Regions from separate parts of the Peribacillus sp. ACCC06369 genome, predicted to be linked through region 2. Evidence: riboswitches for the same ligand, from Rfam matches in the RefSeq annotation. Region 2 holds a riboswitch; the other holds the start of a gene.
The links. A riboswitch is a leader RNA that binds a small molecule or an ion and turns the genes downstream of it on or off. The one in region 2 is predicted to bind glycine.
Positions count from the first base shown of each region.

Region 1 (8,423 bases), 2.8 Mb from region 2:
TGATTATTAAGTAAAGCAATTATATAATAAGTATTGTCTGTATTCGTTAAGGTAGAAGGGAGTTTTAATGTTTGGAATTATTATATACACTGCTCATCATCTTGGGAGTGGTTATTGCGTATTCACTTTTTAATTGGTACCGCCAGCGTAAAATCGTTAAAACATTAACACAGGACGAATTTATCGCTAACTACAGAAAAGTGCAGCTGATCGATGTTCGGGAACCGAATGATTTTGATAATGGTCATATCTTAGGCGCAAGAAACATCCCTATGACGCAAATGAAAACTCGCTTGGTCGAAATTAGGCCGGACAAGCCTGTATACTTGTACGCTCAAAGCGAAATCATCAGCGGAAGAGCTGCAGCCATGCTATACAAAAAGGGCTACAAGGAACTTTTTCACCTAAAAGGCGGTTTCAAAATGTGGACCGGGAAAATCAAAGCAAAGAAATAAGACCCCATCTCCGCATGGGCTCTTTTTAATTAAAACGTCTACATGTTCAATGCGGGCTCAATGAAAATGAAAATGAAAGTTAACTTATTGACTTTGATTAGTTCTTTACAAGATACATAAACATGAAAAAACCCCCGCCGGCAGGCAGGGGTTTTTTCATGTAAGCTTTCAGTCTAGGCTTGAAAACGCAGAACCGGTTTTCTTGCAGCAAGAGTTTCATCAAGCCGCTTTATAACGGTCGTATGCGGAGCTTCCTGAACGATTTCCGGAGTTTCCTCCGCTTCCTTGGCAATCTGGATCATTGCATCGATGAATGCATCCAGAGTTTCCTTGGACTCCGTTTCGGTCGGTTCTATCATCATTCCTTCTTCCACGTTCAACGGGAAGTAAATGGTTGGAGGATGATACCCGAAATCCAGCAATCTTTTGGCTATGTCGAGAGTCCTGACTCCCAATTTCTTTTGCCGACGTCCGCTTAATACGAATTCGTGCTTACAATGACGATTATATGGTAGGTCAAAATAAGGTTCCAACCTACGCATCATATAATTTGCATTGAGGACCGCATTCTCGGTGACGGCTTTAAGGCCATCAGGACCCATTGAACGAATGTACGTATAAGCCCTCACGTTTATCCCGAAATTCCCATAGTAGGGTTTTACCCTGCCAATGGATTGCGGGCGATCATAATCAAGAACGAATTGCTCATCTTGTTTGACCACAAGCGGTTTAGGCAAGTAAGGAATCAAATCCGACTTTACCCCTACAGGGCCAGAACCCGGACCGCCGCCGCCATGCGGGCCAGTGAATGTTTTATGGAGATTTAAGTGAACCACATCAAAGCCCATGTCACCCGGGCGTGCTTTTGAAAGTACTGCATTCAGATTGGCACCATCATAATAAAGCTTCCCACCGGCATCATGGACAAGTTGTGCCATTTCCAAAATGTTCTCTTCAAACAATCCCAACGTATTGGGGTTCGTCAGCATCAAAGCCGCCGTATCCGGTCCCACAACACGCTTTAAATCCTCAAGGTCGACTAACCCGTTTTCATCGGATTTCACTGTTATCGTTTCAAGTCCGGCCACAGTGGCAGAAGCTGGATTCGTACCGTGTGCAGAATCGGGTACGATCACTTTCGTCCGTTCTGTATCGCCATTAGCTTCGTGAAAAGCGCGAATCATCATCAACCCTGTCCATTCACCGTGTGCACCTGCTGCAGGCTGTAATGTCACTTGATCCATCCCAGTGATTTCCGTTAGATGTTCCTGCAAATCAAATAATAGTCCCAAGGCTCCCTGAACAGTACTCGGATCTTGATATGGATGGATATGGGCGAAACCGTTAAAGCGTGCCACATTTTCATTTATTTTCGGATTATATTTCATCGTGCATGAACCCAGCGGATAAAAACCCGAATCCACTCCATGATTCCGTTTGGAAAGTGCTGTATAGTGACGCATGATATCCAATTCGGACACCTCAGGAAGCTTAGCCTCTTCTTCACGGATGTAGTCGGCAGGAAGAATTTCTTCGAGCGGAGTAGTTGCAACATCCATTTCTGGCAGACTATACCCGATTCGACCGGATGTACTGATTTCAAAAATGAGTGATTGATCTTGATTATTCATGTTGATCCCCCAATTCCTGCGCAAGTGCATCAATTTCTTCTTTTGTTCTAAGTTCCGTTACCGCGACCAGCATATGGTCTTCCAGCTCAGGATATACCTTTCCTAAATCAAAGCCGCCGATCATCCCTTTTTCAAATAGGTTTTTATTGATTTCTGAAAACGAAGCAGGCAGTTTAATGACAAATTCATTAAACGAAGGACCGTCGAACATTACTTTTATCCCTTTTGCCTCAATAGCTTTTTTCGCATAATGCGCTTTTTGAATATTTTGCACGGCCATTTCTTTGACCCCCTTTTTCCCAAGAGCGGTCATTGCAACAGAAGCTGCCAAGGCGTTCAACGCTTGATTGGAACAAATGTTGGATGTGGCCTTATCACGGCGAATGTGCTGCTCACGAGCTTGAAGCGTCAGCACAAAACCCCTTTTTCCATTTTCATCCACTGTTTGACCGACGAGTCTGCCCGGAACTTTCCGTACAAGTTTATTCGTAACGGCAAAATATCCACAATGAGGTCCACCGAATGCTGCTGGAATGCCGAATGGCTGAGCATCCCCCGTTACGATATCTGCACCGAGGGCACCAGGGGATGTCAAGGCTCCCAGTGCAAGCGGATTACTGGAAACGATAAACATGGACTTGACGCCATGAATGATTTCTTCCATTTCTTTCAATGGCTCGATGCGGCCAAAAAAGTTCGGATATTGCACAATCACTCCTGCAATATCATCATTCACCAACTCCCTTAAGGCCGCCATATCCGTCACACCGTCTTTATAAGGAATTTCGATCACTTCCACGCGTTGTCCTTTCGCATAGGTCTTTACGACTTCTCTTGATTCAGGATGGACCGTCCCTGAAATGAGAATCTTCTTGCGTCGTGTGTGACCTGAAGCAAGCATGGCTGCTTCAGCTAGCGCTGTCCCGCCGTCATACATGGAGGAGTTAGCCACATCCATACCCGTCAATTCACAAATCATCGTTTGATATTCAAAGATGGCCTGAAGCTCGCCCTGTGAAATTTCAGGCTGATAGGGTGTATAAGCCGTATAAAACTCAGAACGGGAAAGAACATGATCGACGATGACCGGTGCATAATGGTCATAGACACCCGCACCAAGGAAGGAAGCATAGTTTTTAAGATCCGCATTCTTGGAAGCAAGCCTTGATAATTCTTTCATTAAGGCAGGTTCCGATTTAGCGGGCTTGATATCGTATTCGCCTTGAAAACGAACACTTTCAGGGATATCATTGAAAAGTTCTTCAACAGTAGGTACACCTATCACTTCAAGCATTTCTTGTTTATCTTGCTCTGTCATGGGTAAATAACGATGTTTCATCTAATGACCATTCCCCTCTATTTACGTGGTTTTTTATAAAAAGGTGTTTGTATGATAACGGCTTTCAAACGTTTGGATCGGATTTCCACTTCGACTTCCGCATCCAGCACCGAAAATTCCTTATCGATAAGTGCCAATCCTACGTTTTTCTTCAATGTTGGTGATTGGGTACCAGTCGTGACCTCGCCAATGACTTTGTCCCCGCTGTAGACCTTATACCCATGACGTGGAATACCACGGTCAATCATTTCAATTCCCATAAGCTTGCGGGGAGCCCCTTTCTCCTTTTGTTCAGCAAGAACGGCTTTCCCGAAAAAATCTGCTTCCTTATCCACTTTTACCGCAAAACCGATCCCGGCTTCTATTGGGGTGATGTCCGCTGAAAGTTCCTGCCCATACAGCGGCAGTTTCGCTTCAAAACGCAGGGTATCACGAGCTCCTAAACCAATCGGCTGAATCCCTTCTTCCTTGCCGGCATCCAGAATCGCCTTCCAAAGGGCAGGACCGTTTTCACTGTCGCTATATATCTCAAAACCATCTTCACCAGTATATCCGGTACGGGATACCATCGTGGAGATACCATTTATCATGACATTTTCCTTGAACTTGAAAAATCCAATTTCACTTAAGGCAGTATTTTCTGATAGTTTTTGTAATATCTTCTCTGCAGATGGCCCTTGAAGTGCTAGCTGTGTATAGTGACTCGATACATTCGTGATTTGGACATCTTCCGGTAGATTAGCTTGCAGCCAATCGAAATCTTTTTCTGTATTCGCTGCATTGACCACGAGCAGATAGTCGTCTTCAGCCCTCTTATAAACGATGAGATCATCAACCGTCCCGCCGTTTTCATAGCACATAGCCGTATATTGGGCACCGCCCTGTTGCAGCTTTGATATATCATTAGTCAGCATCTTCTGTAAAAAGGAAAGGCTCGCAGGACCCTTAACATCAACTTCCCCCATATGGGAAACATCGAATAACCCCGCTTTTGTACGTACGGCTTCATGTTCGTCCTTTATACCCGAAAATTGGACAGGAAGTTCCCAGCCGCCAAAATCGATCGTTTTACCGCCGCATTCACGATAAACTTCAAATAGTGGTGTTCTTTTTAAATTGGTCAAAAAATGACCCCCCTCAGATTTTTTAATTTAAATGGCTTCATTATCAAAGCTTCTTGTCATTACGCATCAGATATCCTGATTCATGAAGTGAAAAAAGCACAAAAAAGGACAGAGAAAGCCCGTTTGAGCTTTTTCTCTGTCCTGAAACCTGAAAGTTTACCTATATAATAGGTTTTCCCCTTTGGTGGCCGTCCCAAAATGGGCGGCGCTCTCCAGAGTTGCGTCCAATAAGAGTTCTTTTGCCTGAGAGATTCACTGCTAAGTTTGCTCCTTCGGCGCTACATCCGTAGTCTCTCCCCTTATCTTCACCCGCATATAAATGGCCTACCAATGAAAGTAAGCGAATAAGCCCCAAGCATTAGTAAAACCTTTGAGCATCATGGAATGCATTCTCTGCCAACTCTCCTAAAACTTCAGGAACCGTTTGAATGATCTCCTTCAGTATCTTGGATAAAATAGGAGCCTGTAGCGCATACTAAGAAAACGCGAACTGCAAAACCGAAATACAAAGATTCTTTATAGCGTTTGGAAATTGGAATTTTCTAAATATACTTATATCCTACCCTAAGAAACTTATCTCTGCAATATCTTTTGAAGAGAAATATTTTTCTTACTTCACATATGAAATGTTCGGGTTTTGACCTTTTATTAAGGAAATTATGATTTAAGAGGGAGTTATTTCTATGAAAATCAATATATCCTTCAATTCTGAATGGAATGACGAGTTTCTGCAAAAGATGGAAAATGACGGTCCATGGGGAAATTGGGAGCTTTATAAGTTGGCGGTTCAAATGGAGGAAAATCTCATCATCCCTGATTTTGAGGGTTTACAGGCGCCCAAGCACCTTCCGCAGTTAACCCCGCTTCCCCACCAATTGGAAGCAGCAAAGCAAGTGGTGGAAAAGATGAATGGAAAGGCCATTTTAGCTGATGAGGTAGGGCTCGGAAAAACAATTGAAGCCGGCTTGATCCTAAAAGAATATATGATTAGAGGCCTTGTAAAAAAAGTATTGATCCTTGTACCGGCTTCACTTGTAACACAATGGGCTTTTGAATTGAATACCAAGTTTCATATTCCGGCAGTCGTTCAGAGAAAAAGTTATGTTTGGGACTCCTGTGATGTGGTCATTTCATCCATTGATACAGCGAAACGCGCTCCACATCGTGATATCATTTTCAATCAGGAATATGACTTCATCATTATTGACGAAGCTCATAAACTTAAAAATAATAAGACGAAGAACTATGAATTCGTCCAAAATCTGAAAAAGAAATTTTGTTTACTCCTGACAGCTACTCCCATTCAAAATAAAGTCGAGGAAATTTTCCACCTCGTTTCGTTATTGAAACCAGGCCACTTGGGAAATGCCACACTCTTTTCGGAAAAATATAAAGGGAAAGGCCGGAACATAATTGAAGATGAACACCTTAAGGAACTGGTCAACACTGTTATGATACGAAACCGGCGGGCCGATACTGGTATTGAATGGACAAAAAGGCATGTGGAAACAATCACCATTGAATTTTCTCCAACCGAGCAGGCATTGTACGATGCCGTTTCCAAATTCAAGCCTATTTCGGATGGAACAAAAGGAAGCGCCTTTTCAGCTCTCACTCTCCAAAGGGAAGCCTGCAGCAGCAGGGAGGCAGTCTTTTATACTTTAAAAAATATGAAAGCAAAATACGACCAGCCTTCCCCTGACTTTTTGGCAAAGCTTGATGATTTATTTTCTAAAGTAAACGAAACGGTTCAGAACTCCAAAGCTGAAAAAGCTTTGGAACTGATCAAGAAAATTGATGACAAAGTGATTATCTTTACCGAATACCGAGCGACCCAGCTTTATCTGCAATGGTACCTGCAACAGAATGGGATTTCTTCAGTCCCTTTCCGAGGCGGATTTAAGCGTGGAAAGAAAGACTGGATGCGCGAATTATTCCAAAAGAAAATACAGGTATTAATCGCAACCGAAGCGGGCGGGGAAGGGATAAACCTTCAGTTTTGCCATCACTTGATTAATTTTGACCTGCCATGGAACCCCATGAGACTCGAGCAAAGAATTGGGCGGATTCACCGGCTTGGTCAGGAAGAAGATGTCATGATTTATAACTTTTCCACGAAAAATACAGTTGAAGAACATATTCTGAAGTTACTATACGAAAAAATCAATTTATTTGAAAAAGTAATTGGTGAACTGGATGATATTCTAACCAAACTGGATATTAACAACATTGAAGAATACTTAATCGATGTAGTCGGCGAGTCCAAAACAGAGGGCGAAATGAAAATCAAGATGGATAATTTTTCATCGTTAATTCAATTCGCTCAATCCATGAAGGAAGGTGAGGTTCATGCAGCAACGGGAAATTCATGATTTTTTATTAACTTACTTTAAAGCCAATGATTGTGAAATACTGGATAATACACCAACCCACCTTACGGTTCAACTGACGATTGAAATGGATAAAGAATTAATGAACAGACCCTTTTATTGGCACTATCTAGAAAAAACGGGTGGCATTCCGAACCCAGCCCAGATGACTTTCATTACCGACCCAGAACACGCTCCACCCGATTTAAAGGGAGAAATGATTCATTTTGGCTCCCCTCGCCTTCATCAAATTATTCAATCAACAAAAAATCTGGCAGGGTATACTAGACTTTTTGAGGATACTCCTCCATCAAAAGGCGGGAATAATCCATTGTTTCCTTGGCTAACCCTTAATGTGAAAATATCCTATCAATGCGATCGTAAAAAAGATACCTTTATGTCCATCGGATTGAATTTAATCTCAGGCGAGATCATGGAAAGCTTTCACCATCGGGTTTTACCGGTTAAGGTCACCCCAAAAATACCGGATTATTCCTTTACGCTTTCACCGCTCATCATGCCCAAGAGTGGATTGGCCAGACTGGATACATACATCAGAACCAGTTTCGAGGATGATGACCATTCTTGGGCGGAAGAAGCAATGCTTCGCTGGCAGAATGACTTGAATTTATTGGAGCATTTTTACAAGGATATGGACGAAAAAAGTGAGAGCTATTTTACCGAAAAAGAAGCCTTAAAAGCACAATATGAACCGAACATCCGAATATCCATCATCAATGGAGGTTTATTTTACCTTTCAGATAGGGCGTTGGGATAGGATCCTTAATAAAAAAACAGATGTCCTAATTTAAGGACATCTGTTCTATTTCTTGATATTTTTCCTTAAGAACATCGACAAAGCAAAAGGGACAATGCCAAACCAATGGGACATACCATGGTTTTTATCCTCTTTTCTATGACGTCGCTTTTCTTTTCGTTCTTTTTTGGTCAGATTAAAATATTCGACAAGCTGTTGCGTCAGATATTTAATATAAGCGTTTGTAGACATATAAAAATCACCCTAAACAAAGTATGCCCGGTTTACGCTTGTTTTATTCCTTCACTTGTTCCCTAAACACGCGAATCTATCGCTTGAACATGATTGAGCCTTTATAAAAGACTGTGTATTTTACGTATTACACAGCCTGCTTTTCTATCCATTGTATCACTCGCCCCGCTTCTGTATCGTATTGAATGATGACCCTACCCCTTCGGTCATTTTTAGTCGTCGATGAAAATTCGATATAGACGTAAGGACCGTCTTCCTCCGTTAAGGAATATCGCACCGTACCATTGGGGTAGAAAATTTCCCCCTGGATGATTTCCGGGACCTCTTCCCCCCACTCTGACGTCACATCCTTAACGGCAAGGTGGACAAGATGATCGGCCACAAGCGATTCTTCCACTTCTTTATAAAACATTTTATCGATGATAAATTGATCGATCATTAATATCGTGAACATGATGAAAACACTCGCTACAATCATGATCATCGGGAAAACGAC
Region 1 is NZ_JAUCEN010000002.1:3,512,737-3,521,159, forward strand. Features, by position in the region: gene QUF78_RS17870 (rhodanese-like domain-containing protein) at 72-455, shown strand; gene gcvPB (aminomethyl-transferring glycine dehydrogenase subunit GcvPB) at 629-2,086, opposite strand; gene gcvPA (aminomethyl-transferring glycine dehydrogenase subunit GcvPA) at 2,079-3,425, opposite strand; gene gcvT (glycine cleavage system aminomethyltransferase GcvT) at 3,443-4,549, opposite strand; glycine riboswitch at 4,684-4,767, opposite strand; glycine riboswitch at 4,771-4,858, opposite strand; gene QUF78_RS17890 (DEAD/DEAH box helicase) at 5,233-6,921, shown strand; gene QUF78_RS17895 (YqhG family protein) at 6,899-7,696, shown strand; gene QUF78_RS17900 (YqzE family protein) at 7,742-7,927, opposite strand; gene comGG (competence type IV pilus minor pilin ComGG) at 8,055-8,423, opposite strand, start outside.
Region 1: another riboswitch for glycine. It lies ahead of gcvT (glycine cleavage system aminomethyltransferase GcvT); the one in region 2 lies ahead of QUF78_RS04115 (amino acid permease).

Region 2 (8,423 bases):
CATCATGACGTGCATGGTCAACACTGGAAGGTGGATTCAAGATTTCCTGCAGCATGTGACAAGGGAGTTTGGTACATTTCATGTGGCAGATCCTTATGTTCAAGTGAGCAGCATCATGCCGCAAAAAAGAAACCCAGTATCAATTGAACATTCCCGTTCGATTGCAAGCAGTGCGTATGGTGACGCACTTGCTGCCATGAACATGATCCACAACACACCATTTGGTGATATCGTCGATACGGAAGATGATTTACAGCCGCATTTATATCGAGCCTTTTCGAATGCGGGCCGTGTCATGAAACTGATGTATGCCGTCATATCAACTTTGAAAGTGAATGAAGAACATACAAAGAAAATGGCAGCAAAATCTAGTATAACGGTTACTGAATTAGCGGATACCCTATCAAGAGATTACGAGATATCATTTAGAAAAGCCCATTCCATAGCCAGCCATATTGCAAAACGGTCGATAAGTGAAGGGAAAGAGTTATATGATTGGGACACACAAGACATAAACAAGATGATAAATGAATTCGTTTCAGTGAATATAGCAGAAGATGAATGGAAAAAAATAATCTCTCCCGAATACTTTGTGGAGATTAGAAGCATTCAAGGCGGGCCCAGCCCGAAAGAGGTTTCGAGGATGATTGTATATAGAAAACAAAAACTGGAACAAGAGTTACAGGAATATAAGGAAATGGTCAAAGCATTGAATGATGGAAGGAAGGCTTTAGTGGATTACTGAAGTTATCAGGTAAAAAGGAAGGGAGTTTTATTAACGGGCATGGAACTCACGAGTATTTGCTCCAAACTCACGAGTAAAAGCGTGGAACTCACGAGTATTTGCTCCAAATTCACGAGTATTTGCTCCAAACTCACGAGTATTTGCTCCAAATTCACGAGTAAATGCGTGAAACTCACGAGTAAATGCTCCGAATTCACGAGTAAAAGCGTAAAACTCACGAGTAAAAGCGTGGAACTCACGAGTATTTGCTCCAAATTCACGAGTAAAAGCGTAAAACTCACGAGTATTTGCTCCAAATTCACGAGTAAGTGCGTGAAACTCACGAGTATTTGCTCCAAATCACGAGTAAATGCATGGAACTCATGAGTATTTGCTCCAAATTCACGAGTAAATGCGTAAAACTCACGAGTAAAAGCCCGAATCTCCTGAAAAGAGTATTTTTTTGTTGTCTTGGAAGCAATACGAAGCATTTTATCTGCTAACTGCGAACCTAATATAAGGCGGAATGTTAATGTCAAATAGATTTCAGTTCGGTTTCATCCTGATTTTAATAGCTTTCTTAATATCGATTACTTTTAGCTTTAACCCTAAATTATTAATACCTAAAGGATATGATTTAGCTACTGATGGTCTGGTAGTAGCCAGAACCTTGATGATTATTTTTTCGTTGTATTTATTAGTTAAAATAGGGGATTTGATTATAAACAAAAAAGAGTAGTAGTCTAAAATGAGACTTCCTATAATCAATCTTGAGAAAAAGGACATTATGCTTTGGATGTCGATTATAAAGGAAGGCTCAGTCTTTTGACTGAGCCTTCCGATGCTCTTCTAATGTTTCTTTATCCAAAATAAACAGCCAATGAGCGCTTCATATATCGTTAACGGATTTAGGTTCCAACTGAACCGCGTACTTCCTGTAAGCAAGACTTACTGTTATCATCACAAGGAAATTGATTGCCAAGGCAATGATTCCGACATTCAAATCTTTTGCTGCTTGTGGCAAGGATGGAAACAAGGTCCCTATTGTTGAATGACTGAGTGTAATGCAGATTACGATGGCTAATCCGGTGACGATGCCGGCGATTGCGCCATATTTATTGATTGGATTATTCTTCTTCAGACTAAAGAGAAGGGAAGGGAATAGCTGTGTAATGAGACTGTATCCCATGAGAATTAATGCTGACATCGTTTCGCCGCCGTTTAAGGTGAAGTAGACAGCTATAAGGGCAATGATGGGAACAAGGAACTTTGCCAATCTTACAACGTGCCGATCGGATACTGTAGGTACGAATTCCTTATAGACATTTTTCGCGAGCAGTGTAGCGACGCTCATCAAAAGCATGGATCCAGGCACCAATGCGGTCAGCAATCCAGCTCCGCCGATTATGCCTATGAACCATGGATCAAAGGTCTCGATCGAAAGGCGCAGCAATGAGAGGTCTGCATCTGCCCCAACGAGTCCAGGCACTTTCAATATAGCTGTAAACCCTACAAAAAAGACGAATAACAGCATGAGTGTATATAAAGGGCTGATGATGGCATTTTTTCGAAATACCTTCCCGCTGCGCGCTGAATAAACAGCGCTGAAAACTTGGGGCCACATATAGAAACCGAATACGAGCAATATTACCGTGGAGATAAACCATGAAACGCTAAGTCCCTGCTCAGGGAACTTTAGAAAACCGGGTTTTGCCGCATCAATCGCTTCAAACATCGGCTGAAATCCACCAAAGTAATGAATGGGCAGATAAATCCCTAAGAATCCTATAATGGCAATCATCATGATATCTTTTATGACTGCTGTCCAAACTGAACCGTGTATACCGGATATCATCACATAAATGGTAAGGCTGATCGCCCCCATCCAAACCGCCGCGGACATTGAGATGGCACCATAAGAAGCTTCTGAGACAATGATCCCCAAACCTTTCAGCTGCACGACGATCACTGGAATCATCGACACCACACCGACAAGCGCAGCCAAAATTCCTAAACTAGGACTCTTATATTTGCTTACAAAGAAATCGGATTGAGACATCAGTTTATTTTCTTTGGCATATTTCCATATTTCCGGAAGGAGCCAATAGGATAATACGTAAGACAAAGTAATGTAAATAAGAACATATAGAGCGGGTGCGCCCTTGCCATAAGCCCAGCCGCTGCCGCCAAGGAAGGAGAAGGTCGTATAGATTTCCCCAGCCATCAGCAGAAAGACGAATATTGCACCAAAACCACGTCCGCCCACCGTCCATTGTTCCAAGTCCATATCTTTTCCTTTTGAAGAGCGAATGCCTAAAAATATCGACAGAAGTAAAAATGCTAAAATGATTAAGAGAGCAATATTCATTCCTGGTCACCTTCCCGATTCCTGGGATCCAGCTTATACATGATGCCCAAGATGCCAGAGGTAAGGACCACCCACATAGCCATCCAGAACATATTGAAAGGCATCCCTAATACATAAGGTTCTATTCTATTAACAAAAGGTAGAAATCCTAGTATGCCTATGAAAGGAACTAGAGTAAGGATATATATAATCTTCATTAAACAAACCCCTCCGTATTAAATAAAGTGAAACGTCCACCAATGGGGTTTTTCTTCAATGCCACTGATGGATGGGTGAACCAAACGGGGAAGGGAAATTCATACATGATTGATTTCCCTTCTTTTACAAGTTCCGATGATATATATTAGCTTACACTATTTCGATATAAAATTTAATGTGGTTGCTTGATATATTTTTAGCAACCGAGTCCACTGATGGAAAGTTGAAGTGTTTGTTGAAATGGATAAAGCCTTGAATTCATATTGAGTTCAAGGCTTTATCCGTTTTCTATCTTTTTTTCTGGTAGTTATATAGTATCACCAAGAGTATGAACCAGATTGGCGTCATGAGCAGTGATAGCCGTGTAGCTTCAGCGAATAGCATAACGATAAGGATGAACAGGAATAATCCTAAAATGACGTAATTGATAAAGGGTGTAAAAGGAGCCTTGAAAGTTGATGCGGCTCTTAGGTCAGGCCTTGTTTTCGAATATTTGATATGGGAGATCAAGATTATGCTCCATACCCATATGAAACAGATGGCACTGATGGTCGTCACAACGGTAAATGCCTGTTCCGGTATCAGTTTGCTTAATAATGCCCCAAGTGATACAACGATTGTTGATGTAAACAAGGCATTGCTTGGAACAGCCTGTTTATTTAATTTTTCCAGTTTAGCAGGGGCTTCGCCACTCCTGCTTAACGTATAGAGTATTCGGCTTGTTGAAAATAAACCGCTGTTGCATGCAGAAGCAGCAGATGTCAAAACGACGAAGTTGATGATCCCTGCAGCTACAGGAATGCCGATTAACGCAAAGACCTCTACAAATGGGCTGCTCGTGGAATCCAGTTGAGTCCATGGGTTGACGCAGAGAATGACGAATATGGCACCCACATAGAAAAGTAAAATCCGGACAGGGATTTTATTGATGGCAGACGGAATGTTCTTTCTCGGGTTCGCCGTTTCTGCTGCGGAAACCCCGACCAATTCGACACCTACAAAGGAGAAGACGACCAACTGTAAAGATAACAGGAATCCGGAAATGCCATTGGGGAACATGCCTCCATGATTCCATAGGTTCGTTAGGGAAACCGTTCCGGTATTGGTATTGAAGCCGATGATCAATAAGATGATACCTACGATGATCAAGGCGATGATCGTGATTACTTTAATGATGGCAAACCAGAATTCCAATTCGCCAAATAACTTAACGGTCAATAGGTTCAATCCTAACAGGGTGACCAGGCATATTAGAGCCGGAATCCATTGAGGGATATCGAACCAGTATTGTATATAGACACCGACAGCTATGATATCGGCCATTGCGGTCATGATCCAACAGAACCAATAGGTCCAACCGGTCACGAAGCCAGCCCATGGACCGACATATTCGGTTGCGAATTCAGTGAATGACGTATACCCTGCATTGGATAAGAGCAATTCGCCTAGGGCCCTCATCACAAAAAACAAAGCAATCCCTATTATCAGATAGGAGAAGATGATGGATGGACCTGCCAATTGTATGGCTTTTCCGGATCCTAAAAATAAACCGGTACCAATTGTTCCTCCTATTGCAATCAGTTGTACATGACGATTTTTTAAATCTCTTTTTAATTCCTGTTTAGCCAATTTGTACGCCCCCGTCTTTTATGGTCTTGATAGTGAATGATTTCAAACCTGCTTGGTCTTGGAGAGAGGGACGTGATTTTTCGCCCAGCTTGCATTTCCCAATGGTTTTTTTCACGAGTGTTGTTTCCGCCAATCACAAAGTGGACAATAAAAAAAGAGATTGGATAATACCAATCTCTTAAAGGGTTCAGAATAACAATTTATCATTCGTTACTCTTCTGTCCTTTTGCCTGAGATTGTGAATCCTTCGGCGCTGCATCTTGTACAGTCTCTCCAGAAGCTGCTCCTGCTATAGTGTCATCCATAGCGTTCATCGCTTGCTTGTATGCGGTTGTGTGAAAATGTCAGTCAGTGATAATCTTCCACTGCTAAATCATTCATTATACTTATAAAATAATATTGGAATTCTATCATTTATTTTTTCGGAGGTCAACAAATTTTTGCATTTACAACACTTCTTGAAATGGTTTAAATTTTTATAAACATTCACTTGCGAAGGTTTGAATGGGCTCCAATCAGAAGTGATTGTTTCCTGCTCTTTTTGTACTATCACTATTATAAAATACTGATCATCACTTTTTTAAAATGATAATTTTTGATTGGGAATATCAACAAGATATTTTTGGCAACTGTTTATTTGAAAAATACATTTGTATTTTTACAGAATATTTACTATTATAAGATAAGAAAACAAAATTAAAGTGTTATGCAAATGATTAGGATAAAGCATTTTTAACCGCAATAATAATAGAGAGTCGATTGGTGGAAAGGATATTAATATCATTGCCGCTAATATTGCATCTGGGGGAGTTAAACATGTCAAATAAGGAATTAAAGAGAGGGCTGGAGGCACGTCATATTCAAATGATAGCCTTGGGCGGAACCATCGGGGTTGGGTTATTCATGGGATCGGCGAGCACGATCAAATGGACTGGGCCCTCTGTCATGCTCGCTTATGCCATCGCAGGTATATTTATATTTTTCATCATGCGCTCTATGGGGGAGATGCTATATTTAGAACCGACTACAGGTTCTTTTGCAACCTTTGCGAGCAGCTATATACATCCTTTGGCTGGTTATATGACTGCTTGGAGCAATTGGTTTCAATGGGTAATCGTCGGAATGTCCGAAATCATCGCCGTTGGAATGTATATGCAGTATTGGTTCCCGGAGTTACCAGCTTGGATACCAGGTGTGGTCGCCATGATCATCTTGGGGGCGGCAAACCTCATTTCCGTAAAATCTTTCGGGGAATTTGAGTTTTGGTTTGCGCTTATAAAAATAATTACGATTGTATTGATGATCATTGCCGGTTTTGGCCTTATTTTCTTTGGCATAGGGAATGGGGGGGATGCGATTGGATTATCGAATCTTTGGGCAAATGGCGGCTTCTTTACGGGAGGTTGGACAGGATTCTTCTTTGCGCTTTCCCTTGTCGTGGCTTCCTATCAAGGCGTTGAGCTTATCGGCATCACAGCCGGAGAAGCGAAAGATCCAACAAAGACCGTAACAAAAGCGATCCAATCAATCATATGGCGCATTCTAATTTTCTATATTGGCGCTATCTTCGTCATCGTGACGGTTTATCCTTGGGATAAACTGGATGACATCGGAAGTCCATTCGTTTCAACCTTTGCTAAAATCGGTATCACTGCAGCGGCAGGCATCATTAACTTTGTCGTAATCACTGCCGCAATGTCTGGATGCAACAGTGGGATTTTCAGTGCAGGGCGTATGCTTTACACTCTAGCATTGAATGGCCAAGCTCCTAAAATCTTTGCAAAAGTATCTAAAAATGGAGTGCCGGCATATTGTACGATAGCTGTATTATTAGGATTGGGCATCGGGGTTATCCTGAATTACCTTGCACCCCCGCAATTATTCCTTTATGTGTACAGTGCGAGTGTTTTACCCGGGATGATTCCATGGTTTGTCTTACTTATCAGTGAGCTTAAATTCAGAAAGGTAAATGCTGTTGAAATGGAAAAACATCCGTTCAAAATGCCGTTGGCCCCTTACAGTAACTATGCGACAATTGCCTTTTTACTGATGGTGCTGGTTGGTATGTGGGTCAATCCGAGTACCCGGATTTCCTTGATTGTCGGGATCGTTTTCCTAGTCTTGGTCGCAGCGAGTTATTACCTGCTGAAAATGGATAAACGAACTCCATTGGAAGTTAAATCCGATGATGAGATTTCTGGATAAGGTACGAAAGCATAAAGCGTTAAAATACTTTTTAAAAAGCCCTTCTCTTGATCGAGAGGGGCTTTTTTTTTGCCTTTGTGGATCAATTGTTGGAAATCACGAGTAAATGCGTGGAAATCACGAGTGAACCTGCGATGAAGCATTTTCTAGAAAATACTCCAAATGAAAATGCAGCAATTTGGCACCAATCCATAGGGGTCGCTGGTCGTTCGGACCCAAATGAAACGGCTTTTTATTATCGGGATGCCATCATCGCCCGGGAGTATCTGGCTACATGGACCAATCCAGAAGAAGAGCGTGAAAACATCCAGTGGATCAAGGAACTTAAATGCGCTTTGGCTTCATATACTACCGGTGACTACGTGAATTGGCCGGATACTCTCATCAAAAATTGGCCAACTGCGTACTATGGAGAAAAATTCAAACGGCTTCGAGAAGTGAAAACGAGGTATGTAAGATCCATACAATACGTTTAAGTTCCCTCAAAGCATACCCCCATTAAATAAGTGGTGTTGAAAAGGCTTGGTTGGACCAAAAACATCCGTTATAAAAAGGCCTATTCCTAAATTTGGATATAGGCCTCTTTCATCTTGTTTTGAATCAATTAATCGAGATAATACCCAAAATCACTCTGCTTGCGGAGCTTGTACTGTACTGTAAACCTGATTTACGGAAGATTGGGCTTGTGCGATTTCTTGAGCAGCTTGTTTAATGGCTTCTTGTGCCAAAGTTGGATCAGAGGAAGATTTTTCTATTGCTTGTGAAAGTAAGGTTTGCGTAAGGGTAACGTTTGCTTTTGCTTGATTTAATTGATTGATATCAATTTGTTGTTGAGGCATGTAGTTTCTCTCCTTATGTCATAATTTGAATTACTCCATTAGGATGACCCTTCTTTTCTTTTTTATAAGGAGAAAAAATATATAACGTAGACAGGAAGGACTGAAACTGCCAAGTCCATTGGGATAAACAATTTAAATAAACTATGCAAAATTTATCGCGCAATCGGGAAAAAAGATACACCCTTAGGATTGAAAAACGGGAAGAAAGAGAATGAAATTATTAGTTTTATTTACTTAGAATCCTTAAATTTTCATCTTTATAAATAGTATTATGTTCCTTGAATATCATATTGTATGAAATCGCAATAAATATATCGTGACTTGTTGGTTGTACAGTTAATTAAATTACACTTTACTTATTGGTTTTATAAGATTAAAATCGGAGAAAGAATTATTATAAAAGATGAGCTGATTGGACAACCAAAAGCTCCTGAACGCGATAAGCGAACAGGAGCTTTTT
Region 2 is NZ_JAUCEN010000002.1:689,519-697,941, forward strand. Features, by position in the region: gene argH (argininosuccinate lyase) at 1-745, shown strand, start outside; gene QUF78_RS04095 (hypothetical protein) at 751-1,263, opposite strand; gene QUF78_RS04100 (hypothetical protein) at 1,257-1,463, shown strand; gene QUF78_RS04105 (sodium:solute symporter family protein) at 1,614-3,092, opposite strand; gene QUF78_RS04110 (DUF3311 domain-containing protein) at 3,089-3,289, opposite strand; gene QUF78_RS04115 (amino acid permease) at 3,579-4,919, opposite strand; glycine riboswitch at 5,128-5,206, opposite strand; gene QUF78_RS04120 (amino acid permease) at 5,736-7,124, shown strand; partial or broken gene QUF78_RS04125 (BBE domain-containing protein) at 7,259-7,640, shown strand; gene QUF78_RS04130 (hypothetical protein) at 7,751-7,963, opposite strand; gene QUF78_RS04135 (hypothetical protein) at 8,288-8,423, shown strand, end outside.